One region of the Haladaptatus sp. AB618 genome, then DNA from elsewhere that is predicted to be linked to it. Evidence: riboswitches for the same ligand, from Rfam matches in the RefSeq annotation. Region 1 holds a riboswitch; the other holds the start of a gene.
What was found. Region 1 has a riboswitch for fluoride ahead of crcB (fluoride efflux transporter CrcB). Riboswitches for the same ligand answer to the same signal wherever they lie in the genome.
Positions count from the first base shown of each region.

Region 2: another riboswitch for fluoride. It lies ahead of NKF26_RS19455 (hypothetical protein); the one in region 1 lies ahead of crcB (fluoride efflux transporter CrcB).

Region 1 is NZ_JAMYJX010000002.1:286,013-296,367, reverse strand. It holds gene NKF26_RS08390 (type II glyceraldehyde-3-phosphate dehydrogenase) at 1-10, opposite strand, end outside; gene NKF26_RS08385 (aminopeptidase) at 181-1,125, shown strand; gene NKF26_RS08380 (CHY zinc finger protein) at 1,139-1,471, shown strand; gene NKF26_RS08375 (hypothetical protein) at 1,475-1,849, opposite strand; gene NKF26_RS08370 (HVO_0476 family zinc finger protein) at 1,949-2,599, shown strand; gene NKF26_RS08365 (class I SAM-dependent methyltransferase) at 2,659-3,570, shown strand; gene NKF26_RS08360 (protein-L-isoaspartate O-methyltransferase) at 3,596-4,360, shown strand; gene NKF26_RS08355 (class I SAM-dependent methyltransferase) at 4,385-5,017, opposite strand; gene NKF26_RS24365 (hypothetical protein) at 5,067-6,308, opposite strand; gene NKF26_RS08345 (DUF1697 domain-containing protein) at 6,374-6,907, opposite strand; gene NKF26_RS08340 (Ig-like domain-containing protein) at 7,350-7,835, opposite strand; gene NKF26_RS08335 (ATP-binding protein) at 7,912-8,940, shown strand; fluoride riboswitch at 8,988-9,056, shown strand; gene crcB (fluoride efflux transporter CrcB) at 9,066-9,506, shown strand; gene crcB (fluoride efflux transporter CrcB) at 9,503-9,865, shown strand; gene NKF26_RS08320 (universal stress protein) at 9,867-10,298, opposite strand; gene NKF26_RS08315 (RND family transporter) at 10,335-10,355, opposite strand, start outside.
Region 2 is NZ_JAMYJX010000007.1:167,689-178,043, forward strand. It holds gene NKF26_RS19440 (hypothetical protein) at 1-124, opposite strand, end outside; gene NKF26_RS19445 (hypothetical protein) at 275-481, shown strand; gene NKF26_RS19450 (manganese-dependent inorganic pyrophosphatase) at 548-1,471, opposite strand; gene NKF26_RS19455 (hypothetical protein) at 1,591-3,021, opposite strand; fluoride riboswitch at 3,158-3,222, opposite strand; gene NKF26_RS19460 (alpha/beta hydrolase) at 3,330-4,316, opposite strand; gene sod (superoxide dismutase) at 4,501-5,103, shown strand; gene NKF26_RS19470 (helix-turn-helix domain-containing protein) at 5,241-5,909, opposite strand; gene NKF26_RS19475 (PEP/pyruvate-binding domain-containing protein) at 6,070-8,754, shown strand; gene NKF26_RS19480 (MDR family MFS transporter) at 8,816-10,355, opposite strand, start outside.

The sequences.
Region 1 (10,355 bases):
CCTGTAGCATGTACGTGGGCCTGCTACCCCCGCCATTAAAACCGTTTCGAGCGAATCCGGCAGAACACAACTCGAAAGTGAGTAATTCGGCGGTTTCGAGGTCGTCGATATCGGGACGAAATTCCGACCCAAACGCCACGAAAGGGAACACCTAACCGCTCCCGAACGCAACCGCCATTTATGAGTCTGGACGACGCCGCGAAGACCGCCGTCGAGCAGTGTATGGCACTCGAAGCCGACGAGTCGTGTGCGATAATCACCGACGACAAGCGCTGGGACATCGGCAAGGCGCTGTACGACACCGCCAGCGAAATCACCGACGACGTGACGATCACGCGCTATCCCGTCGGAAACCAGCACGGCGAGGAGCCACCGGCCGCCGTCGCCGCCGCGATGGCCGCCACGGACGTCGTCCTCGCGCCGACGACGAAGAGTTTGAGCCACACCCGCGCACGCGGAAACGCGAACGACGAGGGCGCACGAATCGCCACCCTCCCCGGTATCACGGAGGAAGTGATGGTGACGGGCCTCGCCGCCGACTACGAGAACATCGACGGGCACTGCACGGACGTGCTCGCGCAGGTCGAGGGCGCGGAGGAGATTCGCGTCACGACAGAGAAGGGAACGGACATCACCTTCGAACCCGGCGACCGCGAGTGGTACGACGACACCGGTCTCTGTCACGAACCCGGCGACTTCACCAACCTCCCCGCAGGCGAGGTGTTCGTCAGCCCCGAGAACGTGAACGGCAAGTACGTCGTGGACGGCACCATGCGCCCGCACGGCCTCCTCGAAGACGGCCAGACCCTCGAATTCGAAGTCGAGGACGGCTACGTCACGAGTATCAGCGACGACGAAATCCGCGAGCAGGTCGAAACTGCATCGGAGGAAGTCGGCCAGGACGCCTACAACCTCGCCGAACTCGGCATCGGCACCAACGTCGCGGTCACCGAACTCGTCGGCTCCGTCCTCCTCGACGAGAAGGCGGGCGGCACGGTCCACATCGCCATCGGCGACGACGCGGGCATCGGCGGCGACACGGACGCTCCGCTCCACCTCGACGGCATCATTCGAGAGCCGACGGTCTACGCGGACGGCGAGGAAGTCGAACTGCCACAGCCATAAAATCGACCAGCAGATGCGAACCATCCACGGAATCGACGTCCACGGCATCGATGTAGACGCCGAAACGCGGTGTGCGCACTACGACACCGAGTGTGACGTGATCGCGATTCGGTTCTCGTGCTGTAACGAGTACTATCCCTGTTTTCGGTGCCACGACGCGGTTGCTGACCATCCACGCGAAACGTGGGCGAAAGACGAACGTGACACCGAGGCGGTGCTGTGCGGCGTCTGCGGTTCGGAACTGACGATTTCGGAGTATCTCGGTTGTGAGTCGCAGTGTCCGGAGTGTGACGCGGAATTCAATCCGGGCTGTGCGAACCACTACGAGTTGTACTTCGACGGGTGAGATTCACCCGGATTTCGACGGGAGAATTTGGATACCGTCGTCCGCGGTGAGGTAAATCTCCGCCGAGGTCGCATCCCAGAACGGACCACCACCCTTCGAAAATCCGGTCGGGAATTCGACGGTTACGCTGTTGTTCGCGCCGATAGTGGCGATTCGAATCCGGCTTCCAGCGGGAACGGTAACCGTTTTTCGCCCTCGTTCTCCATCGTCGGCGCGCCAAATCGCGGTGAGTGGCCGGTCCATCCCGTCGTAGTTCGTGACGAAGAGCGGAATCGTGACTTCGTTTTCCCCGCCGACGAACTCGCTACAACCGGAGACGCCGAGCGACAGCGCCACGGCACCGACACCGATTTTCTCGACGAACCTCCGCCGTCTCATTTCGGCTCTACGAGTACGGCCGGATTCCATGAGTGTTCCGTTTGCCGCACTCTCCCACAACTCCACGCACTTTTACGGCCTGACTTCCTACACCGCTCCATGAGCGATACAGCGGAACGTGTGGCAGTCGTCTGCCCATCCTGTTCCCCCGATTTGGAGACGGTTCACGAAGTCCTCAAACCGGGCGGACAGGCGACGGTACGATGCACCGAGTGCGACCACGTCCACAAGACGAAAATCGAGGAGGAGAAGACCGAGGAAATCGACGTCGTCGTCTCGCAGGAAGGCGAGTCGTTCACCGCGAAGGCGGACGTTCCCGTGGAGGAGACGCTGGCGGTCGGCGAGGAGTTCGTCCTCGAAACCGACGAGGCCATCTTCGTCGTCCGAATCACCAGCCTCGAACAGGAGGACGACCGCCGCGTCGAGGAGTCGGTGGCCCCCGACGTGGAGACCATCTGGACGCGCGCCGTGGACAACGTGAGCGTCAACGTCACGATTCACCCCAACGACGGCCGCCGGGACAACTCCCGAAGCGTCAAAGTGAACATTCCGGGGGATTACGAGTTCGTCGTCGGCGAACGGGAAGAACTCGCCAAGGAGGAGTTCACCATCGACGGCATCCTCGTCACGGACGACGCGTCGGGCTACGACCACGACCGACTGGATTTCGACGGCGACGCCGTCCTCGCCAAGGACGTGAAACGGATTTACGCCGAGGACGAGGGTTCGACGGCGTGGTCCGCGTGGTAAGCGGACGGGCAGAAACTTCTGACACGTAGCTTTTTTCGACTCGCCGCCGTCGGTTTGGCATGGACTATCGCGAGTTGTGTTTGCTGTGGGCCGCCCGCGAGACAGGCATCATCGACGCCGTCATGTTTCACGCGGGAACACCGGTCGAAATCGCCGCGGAAACGGGCGTCACCGAGCGTGCCGCACGAATCACGCTCGCCGCGATGGCCGAACTGGGCTACCTCGAAACCGTCGATGGCGAATACGAGGCGACCAATCGAGCACTCGGACTGTTCGCCAAGACTGACGTGCGTTCCATCGGTCGGACCCCCCACTACATGGACTGTCTGGAGGGCTGGCTCGCGCTCCCGGAGACAATGCTAACTGGAGACTCGCCCGACCCGTCCGAGGAATGGACGGCCAACTTCATGGGCGCGATGGCGACCATCGACGAGACGACGGTCCGCACCTGCGTCACGGAAGCCGTTCACGAGAACCCCCACGCGGAGCGCGTCCTCGACATCGGCGGCGGGCCGGGTGAGTTCTCGAAGGAGTTCGCCCGTCGTGGCTTCGACGTGACGCTGTTGGACCGACCAGACGTCATCGAGGCCGACCGCAAGTTCCTCGAACACGAACCCGTCGAACTCGTCCCCGGCGATGCGACCGACGACCTTCCGACCGGATTCGACCTCGCGTTCTGCTCGCGGGTCGCCCACGCGCTCGGCCCGGACGAGAACCGGGCACTTCTCGAAAACACGTTCGATGCGCTTTCCCCCGGCGGCGTGGCCATCTTCACCGACAAGGTCCGAGGGTGGGCCGACGACGCGGCGCTGTTCGGGGCGCACATGCTCGCGGTGACCGAAAACGGCGATACCTACGACGAAGCCCAGTTTCGGGAGTGGTTCGAGGGTGCTGGCTTCGAATCCATCGACGTGCGCGACATCCCGGGCACGCAACAGCAAGCAATTATCGGGCACAGGCCGCGCCATTGAAGAACATCGGAACCCAAGCCGAACCATGGAACCGTCGGCGCTGCGCGACGATATGGTCGCCAGCCTCGAACACGAGATGAAAGGACTCGTTCGGAGCGAGTACGTCGGTCTCGCACTTCGGACCGTCCCCCGCCACGAGTTCGTCCCCCTCGAAGCACACGAAGGTGCCTACACCGACCAGTCGTTCGACCACCGAGGGACGAAAATACTGTCGCCGAGCACCGTCGCCCAACTGCTGGAAGCCCTCGACGTTCGGGAGACCGATTCCGTTCTCGTCGTCGGGGCTGGCGTCGGCTACACCTCCGCCGTACTCGCGGAAATCGTCGGTGAGGAGAACGTCCACGCGGTCGATATCACGCGAACCGTCGTATACGAGGCTCGGCAGAACCTCGCATCCGCGGGCTACGGCGGTGTCTTCGTGGACTGCCGCGACGGTGCGGACGGACTCCCCGAGTACGCACCGTTCGACCGAATCGTCGTGGAAGCAGCGTCCATCCGACCGCCGCGCGCGCTCGTCGAACAACTGACGCCCGACGGCCGGTTGGTCGTCCCGTTGGGCGGCGGCACACAGCGGTTGGCCGCCGTCGAGCGCACCCGTGATGGGACCCCCGAAGTCGCGGATGAGTTCGGCACCGTCGCGTTCTCGCCGCTCCTCGTTGACGGCGAACAGGCCGATACCATCGAACGGAACCGAACCGACCGCGAGGACCGCGAGTTCGCGGAACGCCACTTCCAGACCCGTCGTGGCTGGGAACACGAATGGATCGACTGGGACGGCGACGGATTGTAGCTCCCGAGAAGCGGCGAATATTCGTTATTTCACGGCGCGTCGAACCACCGTGAGCCACGCTTCGACGCTCTCGTCGTTGGACGGTGAGACGTCCTCACCCTGCGCGTTGACTTCGAACCGTGCAGGGTCGATTTTCACGATTTCCCACCCGTCCTCGAACGCCGTCCGGAGTTCCTCCTCGCTGATTCGTCGCGGTCCCCACTCACCGGGTTCCTGGTCGCTGAAACAGAGGATGACGACGTACCCGTCCGGCGCGACGGCGCTCGCCAGCGACGAGACGTACGTTCGTCGGGTTTCGTCATCGAAGACGTGAAACAGGCCGCAGTCGACGACGACGCCGAAATCATCCTCGACGCCATCCAGTGAAAGTGCATCCTCGATCCGGAAGTCGATATCCCCGGCGACGTCACGGGTTTCCGCCTTCGTTTTCGCTTGCTCGATGGCTCGTGGGGACGCATCGGCGCCGAGAACGGTGTATCCGCGGTCGGCGAGGAAGAGCGAATTTTCTCCGGTTCCACAACCGAGGTCGAGAATCGGTCCCTCGAACGGGATTTCGTCCCGCTCGAACAGCGAGCGGATGGCCGACTGCGGGCGACCGATGTCCCACGGTGGTGTTCCGGTGTACGCTTCGTCGAATCCGTCTTCGGGGGAACTCATTACAGGAATCGAGGCACGGGAGTTCCATAGGCTTCTAGGCCGTCGTCCGTCACTCCGCCCCGGCATCCAACCGCGCGGCGACCGCATCGGAGACGTTCGACAGGTGCGTCGCCCCCCAGACGGCCACGATGACACCCCCAACGGTGTCGAACACCAAGTCGAGCATCGTGTTTTCGAGCGAGTACTGCGACAGGACGCTCCCCGTTCCCGTCATCGTCGCCAACCCGCCGAGTCCGAACTCCAGCAGTTCCCAGAGCACGCCGAACGCGAGCGTGAAGAGGAGGATGAACAGCAGCATGAACTTCCGCGGAAGGTAGATGGAATCGGCGTGAACGTCGAGCGCCCGCACCGTCGTGTAGCCCGCCGCCGCGACGAGCGACGAGGAGAGGGTGTGGGTCAACTGGTCCCACAAGCCGACGGACTCGTACAGACCGACGGTCCCGACCGCGTGCAGAAAGACCGGGACGACGATCCAAAGCGTTAGGCCGGTATCGACTGGCAAGTGGTAATCCCGTTCGAGCACCGCCGGTAACTCCATCAGCGCGAGCGCGACTGCCGTGTTGACGACGATGCCGACGTTCGCTCGGTACAGGCCGTACGCCAGTACGCCGACGAGGACCACCTGAAGCGACCGCACCAGCAACCGTTGTTGCTCATCCGAGAGCCACCCGTCCGACGACTGGACGGCCGTCGTCTCCTCCGAGTCGCGTCGCTTGCCGCCATCCCGAAAGCCGAACCGGCGCGAATCGATGTGCCGGAAGTACGTCGCAAACACGATTCCGGCCGCGAGACCGGCGAGGGTCGCGGCGAGCAGCGACCACATCAGGCTTTGGAGTCCGTGCAAGTCGTGCATACCGAGCGTCCGGTCGGCGACCCACTGGACGACTGCCCACAGACCGGCGATCGCCATGGTCGTGATGACGACGAACAGGACCGCGAACCACGGGGAGAGTTCGACTTCGGTGAACGCGTCCAATTCCACCGCCAGCACCAGCGCAAGCCCCGCGACGGTCAGAAACGTCGCGACGGAGCGCGGAAGAATCGAACCGAACGGGACACTCAGGAGGGGGATCGCGACGAAACAGAGCGCTTCCCACGGCACCATCGTCGTCGGGCGGTGGTACGCTCCGACGGGAACCAGCGCGAGCGCGAGGGCGACGAGACCGAGACCAGCCCAGAGGAAATCCCCGCCGAGAACGCTCGCGAGAACGGTGATACCGATCACGGCGACGAGAATCCACGCGGCGAGCGCGTTTCGGGTTCCACGCTCGATTCCCTCGTTCCGGGACATACGTCTACTACGGCCATCACGAGTTAAAAACGAAAAGGCCGACAGGGTCGAAACGAGGGACGGATTTACCGCGCCAACTCGTGTACCCTGGTAACCACGTTCCACGTGCGTCGCGTCGCGGGTATACCGAGAACATCCCCGACATCGGTGAACTGGCCGCTTTTCCGCTCGTCCGTTCGAATACGGCTGTACACTTCGCGGTTCATAGTTTCGAACTCCTCGGCGTCGTTCCCGGCGGCCGAAAGTGTTCGAATCTGTTCGTCATCGGGGCAATCGTTCAAAAACGAGACGTACAGCTTCGTCGTCTCGTCCTCCGGTTGCGCGAACGGACATCGGCCGATAATTTCGTGGAGTTCATCGCGTGTCCTGACCATGACCGAGATATCGTACCCGAACGACGCTTCGACGGCATCCACGAGTTCGTCTTCGAGTTCGTTCGCGGCCGAATCGTCCGTCTCGAACACGACATTCCCGCTCTGGATGTACGTTCGAACGTGCTCGAATCCGAGCGATCGGCAGAGGTCGCGAAGGGCATCCATCTTCATTCGATTGTGCGCGCCGACGTTGATGCCGCGTAGAAAAGCGATGTACGTCGTCATGGGGTATCACTCCATGATGGTGGGGAATCGTCATAAAGAACGTACTTTTCGCCGGTAGACGGGGTACTCGATTGGGAACCGTTCGAGTGTTCGCCGGACGACACGATAGAATGGTCTCCTTAATCGAGATGCCTCCCCACGAACGGAGGAAGAACAGCGATTCAGATCGCAGTCATCGAGTCAAACTATGCGCGCAGCCACGCCTTCGGATGTTCGTCGCGGAGATGGTCGTGATACCACTTCGTCGCTACAGGGTAAGACGTGCCGATCATCTGCAGACCGCAGTGTCGACAACGAGCCATTGCCATATGGAACACGGTAGAAGGAGGGGGTTGATAGCTGTTACTATTTGAATTGAGCTGTTTCTTTGAACCTACTGCGCGGGAAACAACCGCCTAACGATCCGGAGTCCCGAGCGGATTCACGGTCCATCACCCGTTTCCTATCCGGACACGACCAGGATTTTCGTGTTCCCTTGCTTGTCCTCGAACTTGCTTCCCGCGGGTGGTTTAATGTCGATTTCGAGCGTGCCATCGTCCTGATTTGGTCCCAATCCGGGACGTATCGACAGTGTCGCTTTCCCATCGTCGCCCGTCGTCGCGGTCTGGATGTGTTTCAACGTGGCCGAATCGCTCTTCACGACGACTGTCGCCCCTGTGACGGGGTTGCCGTCCGAATCGATGACCGAGATATCGACCGAGTGATAGCCCGGGTGGACCACCTCGGGCGACGGTTTCGCGTCGAGTTCGCTCACCGTCAACCCGTGAAGCCCCGACAACATGTTCATCATCACCCCGAGACTTGCGACGCCGACGACGAGCGCGATGACCAACCGAATGGGAAGTCCCTCGATGGCCCGCTCGTCCGACCGAAACGCCCGAATCCCACGGCGATGCTTCACCTGCTGTAGCCGCTGACGCACTGACATGGCCCGGAGTGGTTCCGGTTCGAGATATAAACTCTCGGACGAAGGTTTATACCGGAGGTCGAAACCAACACCCGACATGACCGACGTTTTGGGGCGAACGGGCGACACGGGTGTTTCGGGAGGTCTCGGCACCTATCGCGCCCGAGACGGTAGTGCAGGTGCGCCGGTTCGGATCGATTTGGACGGACCACACGCCACGCTGGTCGTCGGCAAGCGCGGGTACGGAAAATCCTACACGCTCGGCGTGCTGATCGAGGAACTCGCGGAGACGGCGGGCGTCACCCCCGTCGTCGCCGACCCAATGGGGGCGTTCCGGACGTTTGCAGACGTCTCCGGATTCGACGTGGTCGAGAACCCTCGCGTGTCGGCGGACGCACTTTCCCCGCGTGCGTGGTGTGAGTTGCTCGGACTCGATCACGAGGATTCGGCCGGGTCGCTGGTGTGGCAGGCCGCCGCGAAGACGGGGTCGCTGGCCGGGATGCACGAATGCGTCTTGGACGCGGACGTCGCGCGGACTACCCGCCGCACCGCCCGAAACCATCTCGCGCTCGCCGACTCGTGGGACGTGTTTTCGCCCGATGGACTCACCGCGACGGATTGTGTGGCGTCGACGACGATACTCGACTGCTCGGGATACGACGACGCGCCGATGAACGCCGTCGTTCGGGCGATTGCCGACGACCTGTATCGTGCCCGGATTACGGAATCGGTAGCGACACTTCCGTGGTTGGTCGTCGACGAGGCGCACGCGTTCTTCGATGGAATCGCCCGGGCGGCGCTCGAAACCATCCTGACTCGGGGGCGACGACCGGGCGTCAGTTTCGTCGCCGCGACCCAGCGTCCCGCGGCGCTTCCGGACGTGGCGGTTTCCCAGTCGGACCTGCTCGTGGCCCACCGACTGACTTCACGGGCCGACCGCGAGGCGTTGGCCCGTGCTCGCCCGACGTACATGCACGGGTCGTTCGCCGACCGAATGCCCGAAACACCGGGGGCAGCCCTCGTCGTGGACGACGCGACCGAAAACGTCCACGAGATACGGATTCGGGAGCGACACGTCGAACACGGCGGCGGGAGTCCGAGCGCGAGCGAATTCGCAAACCGGTAATATCCGGCTCCTTTCGAGTTCGTTAAGTGGATTCGGGAGGGAACAGTGACTAACCGGGCGATGGAGTCCGCCTCCCCCAACCGCCGAACACGTCGGCTGATGACTCCTTTTCGAGAGCGACAGATATGGGACGTACACATCCACTACACACGTTAGAAGTTCTGCTATTGGTTGGCGTCGGCGGGTTTGCGGGGTCGAACCTCCGCTACTTCGTCAGCCTCGTCCAACCCGGCTTGACGGGGACGCTCATCGCGAACGTCGCCGGCAGTTTCGCGCTGGGATTCATCCTGTACGAGGCCATCTACATGGGGTATCTGGCCGACCAAACCCACGTCGTGGTCGGCACCGGGTTCCTCTCATCGTTTACGACCTACAGCACGTTCGCAGTGCAGACGACGCAAGCGGCGTCGCCGCTCTGGATGATCGGCAACGTCGCGGCGAACTACGGGTTAGGACTGATGGGCGTCCTGCTCGGCCGGACGCTCGCCCGTAACGTCAACGGGAGGAGCAAGGAAGCGGAGAAGATGGCAGAGCAGGAAACGACGGAAACGGAGGTGCCGGAATGAGTTCGCTCGATCCCGCCCACATCGTCGGGACGGGCGGTGCGATAGGCGCGCTGTGCCGCCATTTCGTCAGCGAACGGATCGATGCCGACGAGTTCCCGATCGGAACGCTCACCGTGAACGTCGTGGGGAGTTTCGTTCTGGGTCTCGTGACGTTCCTCTCCCTCGGAAATCAACTCGCGCTCCTGCTCGGCACCGGTGCGTGTGGCTCGTTCACGACGTTCTCGTCGTTCTCCTTCGAGACGTTTCGGTTGTGGGAGACCGGCGAGCGATTCCGCGCGGCGACCAACGCCCTCGGCAACCTCGTCGGTGCCATGCTCGCTATCGCCCTCGCGTGGGGCGTCGCCCAACTGCTCGGCTAAGCTACGCCGTCACTCGAATCACGAGTACCGGCAGGTCGGTATTGCGGATGACTTTCTCGGTGACGCTCCCGTTCAGGAAGTGTTCGAGACCGGTTCGGGCGTGGGTCCCCATCACGATGACGTCGATTCCGTGTTCGTCCGCGTAGGTAAGTATTTCCTCGTGGGGAATTCCGCGCAGGAGTTCCGTTGCTAGCGGTACGTCCCGTTCGTCCGCCACCCGTGTTACGTCCGAAATCGCCGCTTCTCCCAGTTCCGTTCGGTCGCGCTCTATGGTGAGCCATTTCGTGTCAGAGAGCGTGTTGTAATCCCGCGTATCGACGACGTACACCGAATGAACCCTCCCACCCGTAAACGACGCGAGGTCGAGTGCTTCCGTGATGGCGTCGGTAACCTCTGAACTACCATCGGTCGGGACGAGTATCTCGTCGTACATCCCGTTCTACCTTCGGCGGGCAGGGAAATAACTGTTCTACAGGAAGTAGCGATACCA
Region 2 (10,355 bases), on a different contig from region 1:
CACCGCCGAGGCCGCCGACGAGCGACGTGAGTTGCGTCACGAAGGAGTAGCCGAAGTACGTGAACGCGAGACCCACGACGACCGCCAGCGCCACGGCGAGGGTCGTGAAGGAATCGAGGACCATCTGTGTTCGTGTTACTCTGGTTCTCCGTTCCGTTAAATGGATCGGTGAACTATCAGCTGAAACGTGATTGAGTTAATGAACGATTCGTCCGATGTTCGTCGGGACCGTCGTACACAATGCATTCGTACTGACCGACAGATCTCGTGAAACATGGACGAATACATCGAACGACTCCTCGAAGCCGACGGGGAGTACACCGTGTTCTACCACGCAATCGCGGCCGACGATGGAACCGTCGGCGACGAACTCGGAATCGAGGGGGAAACGATCGAGGACGCCGCGTGGTTCGACGCGATGCCGGACGAGGCGTTCCAACCGGACCGAATCAGTGACGTGCTCGACGAGAGCGAGAGCTGACGAGCGTGACAACACGGAGATGCACAAAATAACGAACGAGGGGCACTCAAAACCCCTGCCGTCGAATCAGTTGAACGCGTCTTCGAGCGGCGGGACGACCTGCTTTTTGCGGGACATCACGCCGGGCAGGAACGCTTCGCGGTCCGAGAACGTCGCATCCAGTCCCGCTTCCACGGTGTCCACACCGTCTCCGGCGACCAGTGCGGTGGAGTCCTCCTCCAGGAGGTCCGTGACGAGCAACAGGAACACGGTGTACTCCCGCTCCTCGGTCACGTCGTCCATCGCGGCGAGCACTTCCTCGCGCTGTTCCAACACCACGTCCGGTTCGACCGTTTCTACCTGTCCGATACCGACCAGTTCCGAGCCGAACTCGAACTCCTTGAAGTCGCCCACCACCATCTCCCGTGGGCTTTTCTCGCCGAGTTGGCTCTTCCGCTGGAGCAGTTCCTTTCCGTACTCCTCGTAATCCACGCCCGCGATGTCCGCGAGTCGGTCGGCGACGACTCGATCCCGCTCTGTCGTCGTCGGGGATCGAAGAACCACGGTGTCGCTCAGCAGTCCGCTGAGGAGGAGACCGGCCGTCTGGGAGTCGATCTCCACGTCCGCCTCGTCGTACAGTTCCGTGAGGATGGTAGCAGTGGAGCCGACCGGTTCGGTTCGGAAGAAGATCGGACCGCTGGTTTTCACGTCGCCGATCCGATGGTGGTCCACGACTTCGACGACCTCCGCGTCCCGCGCCCCGGAGACGGTCTGGCTGTACTCGTTGTGATCGACGAGGATCAATTGCTCCCCGTCCGCGTCTTCGAGGAGGGTCGGACTCTCGACGTTCCAGCGTTCCAAGACGAACTGGGTTTCAGGGTTCAGTTCACCGGCGCGTGCGGCAATCGCGTCCGTTCCTTGTGCCTGTTTCAGCCCTGCGTAGGCGAGTGCAGAGCAGATCGTGTCAGTGTCTGGCTGTTGGTGACCGATGACGTAGGTCGATTCTGGCATATGGGTACATCGTTTCCCCAATTGTATGAACGCTATTATCCTGGCGAGCGAAACGCGCGATCAAATGACGTAATAAACACACATTCTATCCTTGATGGCATGGGGACTTCCGAGTGAACTCACCGTTCACCGCTCGGAGCGTCGTCCGGGGGTAACGGCGTATATCTGCCCGAAAACCGCGCGATTGCGCGAAGCCACGCACGCTGTTCGGCACCCTTCCCTTCGGGGCGAACATCCCACGCTTGCTTGCGTTGTGCCTCCCGAAGTTCCCACTGGAGACGGGCCACTTTCGCCGCTTCGTCCGACCGCAGCAACGCCGCACTTTCGGGGGATGGATTCCGTGCGAGCGCGTAACTACAGTGGTTCAGGCACAGTCCGTAGCCGTCCTCGAAGGCTTGCCGAAATCGGGGCTGTTCGAGCAACGCGAGGAGCAGTTCGACGGCACGGTCCCGTGCCGTCTCCATGCGGTCACAGACCGGACACCGAATCGGCCGTCGTATCGCTTCACGCGCCCGCGTCGTCCCATCGTCGCGCAGACGAGGGACGAACCGTCGCAACGAGTCCACGTGAGCAAGTGTGGCGGATACGTCCTCCCGTGACTCGGGGTCATCATCGAGGAGTCGCATTGCCCGGGTGAGTCTGCTGGCGACCGGGTCCGACGCGGCGTCGGCGATGGCCATCGCGAGGTCTGTATCGCCGTACCGGACGCATCCCCAGACGTGTTCGCGACACGCCGGGAGCACGTCGTGTAGTCGGTCGCCGTCGCAATCGGCGTGTAGCAACCACGCGAGCCAGGTTTGCCACGCGCGACTGACTTCGAGACAGACCGGACACCCATCCCCCGAATCGAGCAAGGCTGTGAAGTCACCGACGGGGTCCCGAGTCGCGTTCGGGTCCACGTCCGGGGGCGGAAGCGCGGACGGGTGGATGTCGTGGCCGACCGTGAGTTGGAGCGCCGTTTCGAGTTCGGAGGGGAGGCTGGAATCGGTCGCCGTCGTCGGATTTTCCCGCATCGAGCGAACCGTCTTTCGAACGTCGTGGAACTGTCGCCGCTGAACGGGCAGGAGGGTGTGAAAGAGCGACGGCGAGACCGTCGCCGCCAGCGAACGAAAGTGGGGAAAGCAGGCGATACCGGGGTCGCCGTACTCCGCCGCGCTGGTTTCGAGTCCGTGTCCGAGAAACGACACCGTCCGGTCCCCGGCGCGCTCGAACGATGCGCATGCCGGACAGGTCGCGAGTGACGACCACGTCGTCCGGTCGATTTCACCCGCTTCGAACCGTGAGAGGGTTCGTCGGCTGACGACTTCGTGAGCGGACGTCATCGGCGACCTGCTCCGTGGGGAGTCGGCGAGCAATTCACCGTGATCGACACAGAAGCCGAGCGAGTTCGTGAGCGCGTCGAGCAGTTCTCGTTGGTGGTATCGCTCCGCGATGAACCAGAATCGAAACTCGGCCTCGTGGTTTCGAAGGTGATCACAAACCGGGCATCCGTCGTGCGTGAGCGCCCGAAGGAGTTGACGCTCGCTGACCGTAGATGCTCGTTCTCCCACGGCTACTCACCGCCAAGAAACCGCGCATCCGACGAACGCCGTCGTTGATACTTCGTGCGGTGCGGCGTTCGGGATGGTACTCGCCAATCGGTTCGACGACGATCCGCGTACGAAACTGGCATCATGATTTTGAACGACCTTCGCAGGGATCGTCAGCCAGTTTCGTGGCGGTTGAAGGAGGACCCCATCTCCCGCGATAGCGTCTCACTAGTGGGTTGCGAGGATCATAAGGAGTTCGACGGGATGAGTCACGTGGGCCCCCGAAATCAGCTGATTCGCGTCGAATCGTTTCGGGGGTCGCCGTGGTCTCAGTCGAACGCGCCGCGGAGCGCTTTCCCGGCCCGCTGGCGGACGTCCTCCGCCGCTTCGACGCCCGGGAACGGGTCGGCGAGGCGGCGCATGTTGGCGAAGTCGTGAATCATGCTGTCGTAGTTGGTGTGATCGACGGAGACGCCGGCGTCGGACAGCGCCTCGGCGTAGGCGTACCCCTCGTCGCGGAGCGGGCCGTATCCGCAGGTAAACATGGTCGTCGGTGGCAGTTCCGAGAGAACCCGTTCCGTAGCGCGGAGCGGAGATGCACGCGGGTTCGCACCGTCGATGTCGTCCCGGAGGTAGTGGTTCCAGAACCACACCATCCCTCTCGCGGTCAGGAAGTAGCCGTCCGCGTTCTCCTCGTACGATTTCGTGTCGAAGGAGTGGTCGGTGACGGGATAGAACAACACCTGGTGCTCGATTTCGGGCGCGTCGACCCCGTTCTCGACGGCCATCTGTGCGACGACGGTCGCCAGGTTGCCGCCCGCGCTCTCACCGACGACGGCTATCCCCTCGCCCGCTCCGATTTCGTCGGCGTTGTCGGCGGTCCATTTCGTCGCCAGATACGCGTCCTCGACGGCACCCGGGAAGGGGTGTTCCGGGCCGCATCGGTAGTCCACGGAGACGACGACGCAGTTCCCCTCGTTTGCGAGCGACCGCGCGACGCCGTCGTGTGTGTCGAGGTCACCGGCGACCCAGCCACCGCCGTGGAAGTAGACGGCGGCGGGAAGCGACTCGTCGGGAGCAGGGTCGTAGATTCGCACGCGGATGTCCCGGGCGTACGCCGGAATCTTTCGTTCGTCCACCGATTCGACCGACTCCGGCTTGACGTCGGGGGTGAACAGTCCACCGAGCAGTGCGCGGGCCTGTTCGGGCGAGAGTTGAGTCAGGTCGGGTGCACCCTCCTCGACCAGCGTGTCGAGAAGCGTCTGTGCATCGGAATCGAGTTCTTGAGCGCGTCGCTCTACAGTTGTAGTACTCATCGAATGCCGTATGCTACCGATGTGCATAATCTCGTTGGCCAGCCAACAGGAATGTTCTATTTCGGACCGGTTCGGAACGGTACTTCCGATATCGTCGCAACCCACAATCGACAGATATCCTACTTGAATTCGTTACAGGAAATCCTCATACTACCACTGTACGTACCCGGATATGGAGATACAGATGAGCGATTACGAACTACCACCACTCCCGTACGACTACGACGCACTCGAGCCGCACATTTCCGAACAGGTGCTCACGTGGCACCACGACACCCACCATCAGGGCTACGTCAACGGCTGGAATAGCGCCGAGGAAACGCTCGCGGAGAACCGCGATTCCGACGACTTCTCGTCGTCCGCAGGAGCCATCCGGAGCGTCACGCACAACGGCAGCGGACACGTTCTGCACGACCTGTTCTGGCAGTCGATGGATCCCGACGGCGGCGACGCGCCCGAAGGTGCGCTCGCCGACCGTATCGAGGAGGACTTCGGTTCCTACGAGGCGTGGAAGGGCGAGTTCGAGGCCGCCGCGTCCGCGGCGAGCGGATGGGCACTCCTCGTCTACGACTCGTTCAGCAACCAACTACGAAACATCGTCGTGGACAAACACGACCAGGGCGCACTCTGGGGTAGCCACCCGATTCTCGCACTCGACGTGTGGGAGCACTCCTACTACTACGACTACGGTCCGGACCGCGGCGACTTCATCGACAACTTCTTCGAGGTCGTCGATTGGGAGGAACCCGCCGACCGCTACGGGCAGGCCGTCGAACTGTTCGAATAACGCCACCACGACGAACATTCCAGACTACGGTAGGCACTCTCGCCGCCGACCCCTTCCGTCGAAGTAGACGGCGGCGAACGGGATTTCTCGGGAGAAGCCGTCCGTTCGAACACGAATCGGACGGGACTCCCACCGTCTCAGCGCACGAACTCCGACCGAAGAACGTCGGTGACGAGTTTTATTTCTGCTTTCTGGAGGTGCTCCGAAGCCGTGTTCGGCGCACAGTCGAGGCGAGCGGCCACGTCCTCGTGTGTCGCGCGTCGCGGGTGTTCGTAGTATCCGAGGTCGAACGCCGCCAGGAGCGCCTCCCGTTGCCGGTCGCTGAGCCCGGAGAGTGGCGTTTCGCGGCTTCTATCGAACTCCCCGATCGCGCTGATTTCGAGCGCGATCTCCGCCGGAAATTCGTCGACCGCACGCTGAAGAACGGCCGCGCTCCCCACGATTCGCGCGTGAACCTGTCCGTCGCGGTAGAGTAGCGGCTTTGCGACTACCAACCCCTCCCGCGAGATGGTTCCGACGAGTCCCTGCAACAGCGGAACGACGGTGGGTTCGAGTACGGCGAGGAGCGTAAATCTCCGCTCGGAAATCCGCGTCGTATCGACCGACCGCATACCGAGGACGTCGGCCGCTTCGTCCCGAAATCGCTCCCGCTCACCGTCGACTTCCAGGAGGGCGGTAACTGCGTCGTTGGAGAGGTTCCAGTCGTACAGGCGCGCTTCGTCCACGAACGACGACCGTGCGAGCAAATCGAAGATTTCCGGCGTTCGTTCCGGGTCCGGTGTACCGGTGAGCCGAGCGTACTTCATACGGGACGCTATTCACCATCACGTATATACTAGCCGACTATACACGGGAGAACGGTTTACAATTCATGGCACCAATAATCTCATAGATATCCGATAACGGTGTCCGTCGAGGCGCGATTCGACACGGGGTCCGTTATCGATCCAACGAACGAGAAAACCAATGGATCACTCACAAGCGGATTCCGACAGCGCAGTGTTTACCCTCCCGTTCGACGACGGGAGCGCAATCGACGCCTCCGTAACGGGGGGAAAGGGTGCAAACCTCGCACTGCTCGTGGACGCGGGAATCGACGTCCCGGCGGGGTTCTGCGTGACGACGGGCGCGTATCGATCCCTCGTAACCGCCCCGGAAACTCGCCGAGCGATCGAAGCCGTGGACGAACTCGACCCGACGGATGCGGACCGTATCGCCGAATTGAGCGCGACGATACGGGAACGGATTCGAGAAGCGGAGTTCCCCACCGACGTCCGAAAAGCCCTCGATGATTCGCTGGTGGAACTCGACGCGGAGACCGTGTCCGTTCGGTCGAGTGCGACCGCGGAAGACCTCCCGACCGCGTCGTTCGCCGGTCAGCACGAGACGTATCTCAACGTCTCCTCCGAGGCCGTTCTCGACAGGGTTCGAGATTGCATGGCGAGCCTGTACACCGACAGAGCGGTGACGTACCGGCTTCGAAACGACGTTCCGAGTTCGGGCGTCGCACTGGCTGTCGTCGTCCAAGCGATGGTCGATGCGGACACGGCAGGGGTCGTCTTCACTGCGGACCCGATCACGGAGAACAGGACCGTCGCCACCATCGAAGCGAACTACGGACTCGGCGAATCCATCGTCGCCGGGGAGGTGTCCGCCGATACGATTCGCGTCGACCGGAGCGATGGCACCGTCCTGTCGTACGACATCGGCGAGAAGTCGGTTCGGGTGCGGTCCGGAAACGAAGGCGGCATCGAACGGGCGACCGTTTCCGACGACTCCCGGGGGCGACGGGCGCTCTCGCCGGAGCAAGTTCATCGACTCGTGGAGCAGGGAGAAAAAATCGAGGGACTGTTCGATGGGCCACAAGACATCGAGTGGGCGTTCCGAGACGGCGAGTTGTTCGTCCTCCAGTCCCGTCCCATCACGTCCCTGTTTCCGCTCGTCTCGCCTCAACCTGAGGACGGCCTGCTCCACGTCTACATGAGTTTCGGACACCAGCAGGCCATGCCGGAGGCGCTCCCGCCGCTCGTCGTTGATTTCTGGCGGTCGTTCATCGACGGCGGGGCCGCACGCTTTCGACCACCTGAAGCGGGCGGTCTCTCCGCCGAGGCCGGAAATCGAGTGTACGTCGATTTGACGCCGCTCGTTCGACTCGCGCCGCTCCGACAGCGGATACCCAACGCGTTGTCGTTCCTCAGCGAACCGGCGTCAGACGGCCTCCGGGAGGTTCTACGGAAGCGGGAGGACGACATCCCGGAACGCGGCGTCGGAGCGGGATGGGTGCGAATACTCCGGGCGATTCGACGTGGGAAGCCGTCGCTTCGCCCCATCGTGTCGGAAGCGCTATCCGAGTTCGTGCACTCGCTCGTGTTCGGCGTTCCGGACCTCGACGAACTGTGGGCATGGAGCGATTCGTGGGGAACGGAACGGGCGAGCGAACTCCGCTCGCCGCAAACGACGGACGGACGGGTTCGAGCGATCTTCGAGGAGGTCGATATTGTCGCCTTCCTGAGGTATATCGCACCGAAAGGGGCGGCCGCCCTTCCGGGCGTCCTCGCGGGACGGTTGCTCAGGAGAACCTTCCCCGATGCCACGGACGAACTGGACGCCATCGGAAAGGGATTCGAGGACGAAGTCGTCACGCGAATGAACGTCGAACTCGGGGAGTTAGCGCCGCTCGCCGGGAACGCCCCGGAGGTGAAGACGGCGCTCGATTCGGGCGCGTCGCTGGACGAGATAGCAACCCTCCGAGGAGGCGAGGTGTTCGTGGAGACGTTCGATTCGTTCATCGACCGATTCGGCCACCGGGCCACGGGTGAAATCGACTTGCGTCGGCCGCGGTGGCGCGACGACCCGTCGGTGCTCCTCTCGACGATTCGGAACAACGTCGGCGAGGAACGCGGAAGTCGGGAGCATCTGGCGGAACTGCAACGTCGCGCGGCGACCGCCCAACGCCGACTGGAAGCGCGAGCGAACCACGGACTACTGGGACCGATTCGAAAACTCGCCGTCCGTCACCTGATTCGAAGCTACCGGAAGGCGATGCCGTTCCGGGAGTTCCCGAAACACGGGATGGCTCGCGTGTTCGCCGCGGTTCACGAGATTTGTTCGGAGGTCGGGGAGACGCTGGCGGAACGCGGGAGCCTCGAACGTCCGGACGACGTCTGGTTCCTCCGACGCGATGAACTCCTCGCCACGTTGGACGGCGTCCCGCTCGACGTGGACGTCGAATCGCGGCGACGGACACACGAACGATACGCGAAGATGACCGCTCCGCCGTTGCTGACCAGCGAGGGCGAACAGCCGACGGCCGCACCCAATCGAGACGTCGAGGAAGGAACGCTCGTCGGAACGGCCGTCTCCGCGGGTGTGATCGAAGGGACGGCCCGCGTCGTCCGCGACCCGTCCGAGGGAAGCCTCGAACCGGGCGAAATCCTCGTCGCGCCGTCCACCGACCCGGGTTGGACGCCGCTCTTTCTGAACGCGGCGGGACTCGTCATGGAAGTCGGCGGGCGGATGACGCACGGCGCGCTCGTCGCTCGGGAGTACGGAATTCCGGCGGTCGCCTCCGTCACGAATGCGACGACGGAGATTCACACCGGCGACCGGATTCGCGTCGATGGGAAAAACGGGACCGTCGAACGGTTGTAAGATCGAAGCTGGAAATTCGAGAATCGACAGGGAAGACGTGGTTAGTCGTGGTTAGTCGTAGTTAGTCGTCGTCATCCTCGACGGCACCGCCGTCCGCCGCGGCGCGCATCTCGGCACCTGACTCCTCTTTCAACTCGTCGTTCGGAAGCACGAGCGAGACGAGGAGACTCACACCGAGAACACCGACGCCGACGAGGAAGACGGCGTGGAAGGAGTCCACGAGCGCTTGCATGACCTGCTGTTGCAACTGCGGCGAAAGCTGGTGGATGGCCTGCGGACTCTGGGAGACGGCACTCACATCGACGCCGTTCGGAAGTGCGTCGCGCAGTTCGGCCGTTAGTTGACGGTTGAAGACGATACCGAACGCGGAGACGCCGAGCGCGCCGCCGAGATTTCGTCCGAAGCTGTACAGCGAACTCACTTCGCCGATGTCGTCACCGCTCACCGCGTTCTGGATCGCCGTCGAGAGCGTCGGCAGCGTCATCCCCATGAGACCCGTGACGAACATGTACAACGTGGTCTGAAGCGAGGAGACATCCATACCCATCGTGGAGAGCAGGTAGCACCCGACCAAACTGACGACCAATCCGGCGACGGTGATGAACTTGTATCGGCCGATTCGGCTCATCAATTGGCCACCGGTCATCGCACTAACGATGAACCCGACGAAGAGCGGCATGAGGAGAAGTCCGGTGTTCGTTCCGCCCTTTCCGAGAACCATCCGCATGAACACCGGGATGTAGTTGACGACACCCATCAGGACCCCACCGATGAGCACGGCGAGAACGGTTATCAGAAGGACCGACCGGTTACGGAACAGTTCGAGCGAGATTATCGGTTCCTCGATACGGCGTTCCTGCACGACGAACAGAACGGTTCCGACGACGGCGACGGCCACGAGTCCGAGTATCTGCCACGACCCCCACGCGTACTGGTCGCCACCCCACGACGTGAGCGCGACGAGCGCAGAAACGGCGATGACGATGAGTCCCGCGCCTTCGTAGTCGATCCGATGGCTCTCGTTCGGGACGGGCACGTCGAGGCCGATTTGAATCAACGCCAGCGCGATAATCCCGAGCGGGATGTTGATGTAGAAGATCCACCGCCAAGTGAATTGATCCGTGAGAAACCCACCGAGTAGCGGCCCGCCGATGAGCGCAGACCCGTTGACGAGTTGGAGGTAACTCATGTACTTGCCGCGTTCTCGGGGGGTGAAGATGTCACCGATGCCCGCCATCGCCATGGCCATGAGACCACCGCCGCCGATTCCCTGAAGCCCGCGGAGCAACGCGAGTTGTACCATCGACTGGGAGAGTCCGGACAACGCGGACCCCACGAGGAAGATAACGATGGCTATCTGCGTGAGCAGTCGGCGGCCGTAGATGTCGGAGAGTTTCCCGTACAGGGGCGTGACGGCCGTGGACGTGACGAGGTACGCGGTTACGACCCAGAACAGTTGGTCGAGCGAACCGAACTCGGACGCTATCGTCGGAAGCGCGGTCGCGACGATGGTCTGGTCGAGGCCGCCGAGCAACATCGAGAGACCCAATCCCGCGAACGCGACGTATTTGGTCCTGTCCGACAGCGACGACGCAGTTCCC